DNA from 2 places in the Phycicoccus sp. 3266 genome. Region 2 is predicted to be linked to the other one. Evidence: predicted binding sites of a transcription regulator. Region 2 holds the regulator's gene; the other holds the start of a gene.
The links. Region 2 encodes LexA, which represses DNA repair genes until DNA is damaged. Its sites were predicted from a motif close to TCGAACANNTGTTCGA; they were not measured.
Positions count from the first base shown of each region.

Region 1: J2X64_RS00250 (alpha-ketoglutarate-dependent dioxygenase AlkB) is a predicted target of LexA. The motif match lies at 1,769-1,784, and genes of this name have one in related genera.

Region 1 is NZ_JAVDUW010000001.1:49,167-53,489, reverse strand. It holds gene J2X64_RS00250 (alpha-ketoglutarate-dependent dioxygenase AlkB) at 1,119-1,748, opposite strand; gene recO (DNA repair protein RecO) at 1,854-2,705, shown strand; gene J2X64_RS00240 (isoprenyl transferase) at 2,702-3,490, shown strand; gene J2X64_RS00235 (SDR family NAD(P)-dependent oxidoreductase) at 3,487-4,323, shown strand, end outside.
Region 2 is NZ_JAVDUW010000002.1:929,976-934,298, reverse strand. It holds gene fdh (formate dehydrogenase) at 1-1,496, opposite strand, end outside; gene J2X64_RS14280 (LysM peptidoglycan-binding domain-containing protein) at 1,686-2,084, opposite strand; gene lexA (transcriptional repressor LexA) at 2,356-3,081, shown strand; gene J2X64_RS14270 (DUF4259 domain-containing protein) at 3,157-3,576, opposite strand; gene J2X64_RS14265 (N-acetyltransferase family protein) at 3,659-4,177, opposite strand; gene J2X64_RS14260 (class I SAM-dependent methyltransferase) at 4,196-4,323, shown strand, end outside.

The sequences.
Region 1 (4,323 bases), on a different contig from region 2:
CCACCGTGAACGGGATCGGCCTGTTCCTCACGCTGGTCGCGGTCTTCGCCGTGCTCCGAAGGCTCCGCGGCACGGGTTCCGCCGTGCTGGGTGTGCTGCTGGTTTTCGTGCTGCTGGGCGCCTCGCCCTGGATGGCCGTCCCGTACACCGACCTCCTGGCCGCCCCCCTGGTCGCGGGGGCGGTGGCGCTCGGTGTCGAGGCCGTGCACCGTCGCCACCTGCCGGTGCGGGTTTCGCTGCTCGCGGGTGCGGGCGCGCTGCTGGGCGCCGGGTACGCGGTCAAGACGACGCCGGCCACCACCGCCGTCGCCCTGCTCGTGGTCGCGCCGGCGCTCGTGCTCGCCGGGGTGGCGGCCCGCACGTCGAGGCTGCGCAGGGTCGCCGCGGGCGTCGTCGCCGTGGTCGCGGTGGTGGGCCCCTTCGCCGGCGCGAGCCACCTCGTCGACTCGTGGGCGACGACGCAGACGGGGACCGCCTCGCTCGACACGACGAAGTCCCCTCCGCTGGCGTGGTGGGCGGCGATGGGGCTCAGCACGACGAGGGCGGCCACGGACAACCCCTACTACGGAGGCTACGACGGCACGATGGTGAGGGAGTCGCGCAACCTGAGCGGCCCGGCCCTGGAGCAGTACTCGCAGGAACAGCTCAGCTCCCGCCTGGAGGCCATGGGGGCCGGTGGCGTCACGGCGTTCGAGGTCGACAAGCAGCTCTTCAACTGGGGCGACGGCATGTTCTTCGCCTGGGGCGAGGGGTTCGACAGCGAGCCGTCGGTGCTGAGGGTCCATGACGCCACGGCACGGTCCGTCCAGTCGTGGGCGCACGCGAGTGGAGCCGGCTACCCCGTGCGCGCGGCCCTGGTCGACGGCCTCTGGCTCTGCGTCCTGGCCCTCGCCGGCGCGGGACTGCTCGTGCTCTCGGCCCGGCCGAGGTGGCTGGGTGCCCGGGCGCCGGAGGTGACCCTGGTCGCCCTCGGCGTCCTCGGCATCCTCACCTTCACGCTGGTCTTCCAGGGCAGGTCGCGCTACCTGCTGGCCTTCGTGCCCCTCGTGGTCGTCCTGGCCCTGGCCGTCACCGGCGGGCGCCGGGACGCAGGTCCCGCGGGTGGGACCGCAGGGGCGTCACCGGACGCCGCGAGGGCGGAACTGGATGGAGATCCGGGGGCCGACGGCCTTGCTGGTCTTGGGGATGCAGTGGTCCCAGGTGCGCTGGCAGGAGCCACCCATGACCACAAGGTCCCCGTGCCCCAGCGAGAAGCCGATGGAGGACCCGCCTCCTCGCGGCCGCAGCATCAGTGATCGGGCCGAACCCACCGACAGGATCGCCACCATGGTGTCGGAGTCCTTGGACCGGCCGATGCGGTCACCGTGCCAGGCCACCGAGTCGCGGCCGTCGCGGTAGAGGCACATGCCGGCGGTGACGAACGGCTCACCCAGCTCCGCGGCATACCGGCGGCTCAGGGCCTCCCGCGCCTCGGCGAGCACGGGGTGGGGGAGGCGCTCGCCCTCCTCGTAGAACTTGAGCAGCCTGGGGACGTCGACGACGCGCTCGTACATCTCGCGGCGCTCGGCCTTCCACGGCACGTCGTGGTGCAGCTCGTCGAACACCCGGTCGGCGCCGGCGAGCCAGCCCGGCCGGTAGTCGACCCACGCCCCTCTCGACAGGGGCGTCCTGCTGAGCCCCGCGTCGAGGTCGTGGAGCGCCACGTCCTCACCGGTGTCGAGCAGCGATGCCTGCCATGCAGCGGTCATGCACCGAGCATACGCCCCGTTCGAACACATGTTCTAGTGATGCGGCATGTCGCCGTGACCGGCCCGCCTCCCGCGAACCGGCCGCCGGGTTGAGAGAATGGTGCGGTGCCCCTGTACCGCGACGAAGGCATCGTCCTGCGCACCCAGAAGCTGGGTGAGGCGGACCGCATCGTCACGCTGCTGACGCGCCGCCTGGGCAAGGTGCGCGTCGTCGGCAAGGGCGTCCGGCGCACCAAGAGCCGGTTCGGTGCGCGGCTCGAGCCCGGCATGCACGTCGACGTCCAGTGCTACGAGGGCCGCTCGCTCGACACGGTGACTCAGGCCGAGTCGATCGCGAGCTGGGGCGACGTCCTGGCGCGCGACTACACGACGTACACCGCCGCCGCCGCGATGCTCGAGACCGCCGACCGCCTCACCGAGGAGCGCGAGCCGAACCTCCAGCAGTACCTGCTGCTCGCCGGCGCCCTGCGCTCCATGGCCGAGGGCCAGCACGACCCGGGGCTGGTGCTCGACGCCTACCTGCTGCGGGCGCTCGCGATCGCCGGCTGGGCGCCGAGCTTCCACGACTGCGCCCGCTGCGGCGCGCCGGGCCCGCACCGCGCGTTCAACCTCGCGTCCGGTGGCACCGTCTGTCCTTCGTGCCGCCCGCCCGCCTCGGCGGCACCCGCCCCCGAGACCCTGTCGCTGCTCGCGTCTCTGCTCGCGGGGGACTGGGTCATCGCGGACGCCTCCTCCGGCCGGCACCGGCGCGAGGCCAGCAGCCTGGCGAGCGCGTTCCTGCAGTGGCACCTCGAGCGCGGTGTGCGATCGTTGCGCCTCGTGGACCGCCGCGACCCCGACCGCCCCGAGACCAACCCGGCCATCACCTGGTCGGCCCCGCCGCCCGTCGAGGCCGCTCCCGTGGAGCGGGTCGCTCAGGCCCATGCCGCGCTCGCCGGACGGACGGGAGAGGCGTGAGCACGGCATACGCGAAGCCGTTCCCGCACCCCAGCGGGGCGACGCCGCCCCCGGTCGCGCGCGAGCTGGTGCCCGACCACGTCGCGGTCGTGATGGACGGCAACGGCCGCTGGGCCAACCAGCGCGGTCTCCCGCGGACCAAGGGGCACGAGGCGGGCGAGGCCGCGCTGCTCGACGTCGTCGCAGGCGCCATCGAGATCGGGGTGGGCCACCTGTCGGCCTACGCGTTCTCGACCGAGAACTGGAAGCGCAGCCCCGACGAGGTCCGCTTCCTCATGGGCTTCAACCGCGACGTCATCCGGCGCCGCCGCGACCAGCTCCACGAGTGGGGCGTGCGGATGCGCTGGGTCGGCCGCCGTCCCCGCCTGTGGGGCTCGGTCATCAAGGAGCTCGAGGTCGCCCAGGAGCTGACGAAGGACAACACCGGCCTGACGCTCTACTTCTGCGTCAACTACGGCGGCCGCGCCGAGATCGGTGACGCCGTGCAGCGGATCGCCGAGCAGGTACAGCGGGGCAAGCTGAAGCCCGGGTCGATCGACGAGAAGACGGTCGCGCGCTACCTGCCCGAGCCGGACATGCCCGACGTCGACCTCTTCGTGCGGTCGTCGGGGGAGCAGCGGACCAGCAACTTCCTGCTGTGGCAGAGCGCCTACGCCGAGATGGTGTTCCAGGACACGCTGTGGCCGGACTACGACCGGCGCCACCTGTGGCAGGCGATCGAGACGTATGCCGCGCGCGACCGCCGCTACGGCGGGGCCGTCGACCTGCCGGGCACCTCTGCGTGAGCGGAGGACCCAGTCCCGCGAGCGACGCGGTCGCCCCCACCGGCCCCGCCCGCGCCGGTGTGCCTGCGGCGTTCGACCTGCGCGGGCGGGTCGCGCTCGTGACGGGCGCCGGCGCGCCCGACGGGATCGGCATGGCCACCGCCCGGCTGCTCGGCACCCTCGGCGCCGCCGTCGCGGTCGCGGCCACGACGGACCGTGCGGCCGAGCGCGCGACCGAGCTCGAGGCGGCGGGCACGCCGGCGCTCGGGGTCGTGGGCGACCTCACCGACCCCGACGGGGTGGCCCGCGTGCTCGCCGAGGTCACGCGTGCGCTGGGCGCACCCACCGTCCTCGTCAACAACGCCGGCATGACGAGCGTCGCCTCACCGGCCGTGGACGTCACGTCATCCGGCGGCACGGAGTCCGGCACGGCGGGGTCGATGGATCCCGACCGCTGGCGGCTGGCACTGGCCCGCAACCTCGACACCGCCTTCCTGGTCACGAGGGCCGCGCTGCCGGCGATGGAGGAGACCGGCTGGGGCAGGGTCGTCATGGTGTCGTCCCTGACCGGGCCCGTGATGGCCATGAGGGGGGAGGCCGGGTATGCCGCCGCGAAGGCCGGGCTCGTGGGCCTGGCCCGGTCGGTGGCCGTCGACTACGCCGGCCGGGGCATCACGGCCAACGCGGTCGCGCCCGGCTGGATCGCGACCGGGAGCCAGACGGCCGACGAGGTGCGGCACGGCCGGCTGACGCCGGTGGGCCGCAGCGCGACCCCCGACGAGGTGGCTGCTGCGGTGGCCTTCCTGTGCAGCCCCGGCGCGTCCTACGTGACCGGCCAGTGCCTGGTCGTCGAC
Region 2 (4,323 bases):
ATGTTGTAGAGCGTCGGGATGTCGGTCGAGCCCTGGATGCTCGCGTGCCCGCGCAGCGCCATGATCCCGCCCCCGGGGCGGCCCATGTTGCCCAGGAGCAGCTGGACGATGGCGGCCGTGCGGATGAACTGGGCGCCGAGCGAGTGGTGGGTCCAGCCGACGGCGTAGACGAACGCGGACGTCCGCTCCCGGCCGCTGTTCTCGGTCAGCGCCTTCGCGACGTAGTGGAAGTCGTCGACACTGATGCCGCAGACCTCGGAGACCATCTCGGGGGTGTAGCGCGAGTAGTGCCGCTTGAGGATCTGGAACACCGTGTTCGGGTCCTGCAGCGTCTCGTCACGCTTGACCCGGGCGTGCTCGAGGGCCGGGCCCCCGGAGCCGTGCTCGTCACCGGCCGACCGCTTCGAGGCGCTGTGGCCGTGCTCGTGGGTTGCCGCGGGTCCGCCGATGGTGCCCGGCGAGGCGTTGTCGCCCTCACCCTCGGTGGCGTACGCCCAGCTGGACGAGTCGTAGTTGCCCAGCTTGTCGTCGTACCCGGAGAACAGGCCGTCGAGGTCCTCGGTGTCCTTGAAGTCCTCGCTCACGAGGGTCGCCGCGTTCGTGTAGGCGACGACGTACTCCTTGAAGTACAGCTCGTTCGTGAGGATGTGGTTGATCAGGGCACCGAGGAACACCACGTCGCTGCCGGCACGGATCGGGACGTGCTTGTCCGAGGTCGCCGACGTGCGGGTGAACCGCGGGTCGATGTGGATGACCTTGGCGCCGCGCAGGCGTGCCTCGGTCACCCACTGGTACCCCACCGGATGGCACTCGGCCATGTTGGAGCCCTGGATGACGATGCAGTCGGCGTTCGCCAGGTCCTGCACGTACTGCGTCGCGCCACCGCGCCCGAACGAGGACCCCAGACTGGGGACCGTGGAGGAGTGTCAAATACGGGCCTGGTTCTCGATCTGGATCGCGCCCGCGGCCGTGAACAGCTTCTTGATGAGGTAGTTCTCCTCGTTGTCGAGGGTGGCTCCCCCGAGCGAGGCGATGCCCATGGTGCGGCGCAGCGGACGGCCGTGCTCGTCGGCGTCCTGCCACGTCCGTCGGCGGGTCTCGACGAACCGGTCGGCGATCATGTCGATCGCGGTGTCGCGGTCCATGCGCTCCCACTCGGTGCCGTTCGGGCGCCGGTAGAGCACGTGGGTCTGGCGGGCGGGGCTGTTGACGAGCTGCTCGCTGGCCGAGCCCTTGGGGCAGAGGCGTCCGCGCGAGATCGGCGAGTCCGGGTCGCCCTCGATCTGCACGACCTTCTCGTCCTTGACGAACACCTTCTGGCCGCAGCCGACGGCGCAGTAGGGGCACACGGACTGCACGACCCGGTCCGCCGTCGCGGTGCGCGGGGTCATCGACCGGGTGCGCGCGGACGTGACGGCCGGGCCCCGGCCGAGCAGGTCACCACTGCGCACCTGTCGGAGCACAGGCCAGTCCAGGAAGGTCTTCCTCGAGCTCATGTTCAGCCTCCTTGCGGCGACCATATCTCCGGGTCCCCGACGGCGCACTCCCGACGAACCGGGCAGGTCGTGACGAGCTGCCGGAGCGGCCTTCCGACGGTGTCGGCGCAGGTCAGCAGGCAGGCGTCCGGCGTCGTGTCGCAGGGGCGCCGCTGCTCTTGCCGGCACGGACGTGCCGTGCCGGCGGCCTCAGCGGACGGCGGGGATGAGCAGGATCTGCCCGGCGTGCACCTGGTCGGATGCGAGGTCGTTGGCGACCTGGATGCGGGCGACCGCGTCGGCCACCGGCAGCCCGGGCAGCTGCGTCGCGGCGACCTCGGAGAGGGTCTGGCCGGAGCGCACGGTCGTCGAGTGGTCGATGGTCGTGGCCGATGCGCCACCCGAGAAGGTGGCCACCGCGATGGCGACCAGGGCCACGAGCACGGTCAGCGTGATGGCGAGCCGCCCCGCACGGGTGAGGCGCAGCGGCGCGGGGGCGGGGACGCGGACCTCGTCGCCGCACGGCACCGAGACCAGGTGCGGGCGTGCGGGGCGGCGCGGCTCGCGCACCGGCGCGGCGGTGACGTCCCAGGCGACTGCTGCACTCATCGGGTCCTCCATCGTCATGGTCCTCGAACAGGTGTCCGAAGACCGTAGGCTGCCAGTTCTAGCACGCATGTTCGAATGCTTCAAGACACGCGTCGAACACATGTTTGGAAACTGTGTTCGAACGCCATACGCTGTGTCCACGTCGAGGAGCACACCAGAGGGCACTGACAACGCTCCGTCCCGGAGCGGCCCGAGGCGGCACCGAGACGGCGGACCACCCGGCGGACGAGGCCGGGCACACGGCATCTGACCTGCAGAAACGAGGAGCGGCATGAGCGGCGACAACGTCAAGGAACTCCCCGACCGCGACCGTGGCGACGGCCTCACCGTGCGCCAGCGCAAGGTCCTGGAGGTCATCCGCAACTCGGTGGACCGGCGCGGCTACCCGCCGAGCCTGCGCGAGATCGGCGAGGCCGTCGGCCTGACGTCACCGAGCTCGGTCGCCCACCAGCTGTCGACCCTCGAGCGCAAGGGCTACCTGCGCCGCGACCCCAACCGGCCCCGGGCCATCGAGGTCGTCTCGCCCGACGCCGGCGCCGACGGCCGCGGCTACCGCGGTGGCGCCGCGCCGCAGGACGAGGTCGCGGAGTTCGACGAGACCGGCATGGGCGACGCCCGCCCCGAGGCGTCCTACGTCCCCGTGCTGGGCCGGATCGCCGCCGGTGTGCCGATCACCGCGGAGGAGTCGGTCGAGGAGGTCTTCCCCCTGCCCAAGCAGATCGTCGGCGAGGGCTCGCTCTTCCTGCTCAAGGTCGTCGGCGACTCGATGGTCGACGCGGCGATCTGCGACGGCGACTGGGTCGTCGTCCGCCAGCAGCCCACGGCCGACAACGGCGACATCGTCGCCGCGATGCTCGACAACGAGGCGACGGTCAAGACGTTCAAGCGCCGCGACGGCAAGGTGTGGCTGCTCCCCCACAACCCGGCGTTCGAGCCGATCGACGGCGACCACGCGACGATCCTCGGCAAGGTCACCGCGGTCCTGCGCCGCGTCTGAGGCCGGGCTCCCGTCGCCGAACGCAGCGTCACCGACCATGGTCCGGATCAGTGACGCGGCGCGGGCGCAGAGCGGTCAGCTCTCGTCGCCGAGCGCGTCGAGGTAGTGCGTGAGGCGTGCGGTGAACTTCTCGCCGCCGTCGCCGTCGGCCCACAGCTCCCACAGTTCGTTGTCCTCCGAGCGCAGGGCCCGGTGCAGCGCCTGCGTGGCCAGCTCCTCGAGCCGCTCGTCGATGTCGAGGGGGTCCTCGTCCACCCATCGGGGGACGTTCCGCTCCCCCACCACCGACTCGGGGTCGTCGCAGGCGGACACGATGACGGCCGCAGCGATCGCCTCGGACATCACCGGCGCCTCGATGTAGTCCCGCGCCCGCACGACCTGCCCCAGCGCCGACTCGAGCCGCTCCCGGCGCGCCTCGGGATCGGAGTCCTCGAGGTCGTCGAGGAAGTCGAGGGCGTCGTCGTTCTCGAACGGTCCCACACCCGTCGCACCCATGGGTCAGCCTCCCACGTCTCGCACCAACCTGTTCGGCACGAGAGTGCCAAGACCGAGCCCTCCGCGCCAGCCCTCTCGCGGGTCAGGCGAGCCGTTGGTACCAGGCGGTGTCGACCCAACGGCCGAACTTGTTACCGACCTCGCGCAGGACCCCCACCCGCTCGAAGCCGAACGCCACGTGCAGCGCCTCGCTCGCCTCGTTCGGCTGGGCGATGACCGCGAGCTGGGTGTGCACCGACGGCTCGGCGTCCAGCCGGCCGAGCAGCGCGGCATACAGGCTCCGGGCGACTCCCCGACCGCGGGCACCGGCGTCGACGTACACCGACACCTCCTTGGTGCCCGCGTAGGCGGGGCGCGGGCGGAACGGCCCGGAGAAGGCATAGCCGACCACCGCGTCGTCGAGGCAGGCGACGAGGACCACGTTACCGGGCCCGGTGGCCGCCAGCTTCTCGCCGAGGTATGCCGCGCCGCGCTCCTGCGTGTCGAACGTCGCCACCGACGTGCGCACCTGCTCGTCGTAGATCGCGGCCATGGCCGCCAGGTCCGACGGGGTGGCGTCGCGGACCGTCACGGGCCCGGGTGCGGTGGCGGGGTCGGTCATATCGGCGATGCTAGGGGGATGAGCGAGGAACGCGGCCACGAGCACCCGCGGGGCACCACCCCGGCCGACGCCGGCGGCGAGCGCCGGAGGATGTGGGACGAGCGGTATGCCGCGTCGGCCCACGTCTGGAGCGCCGAGCCGAACGC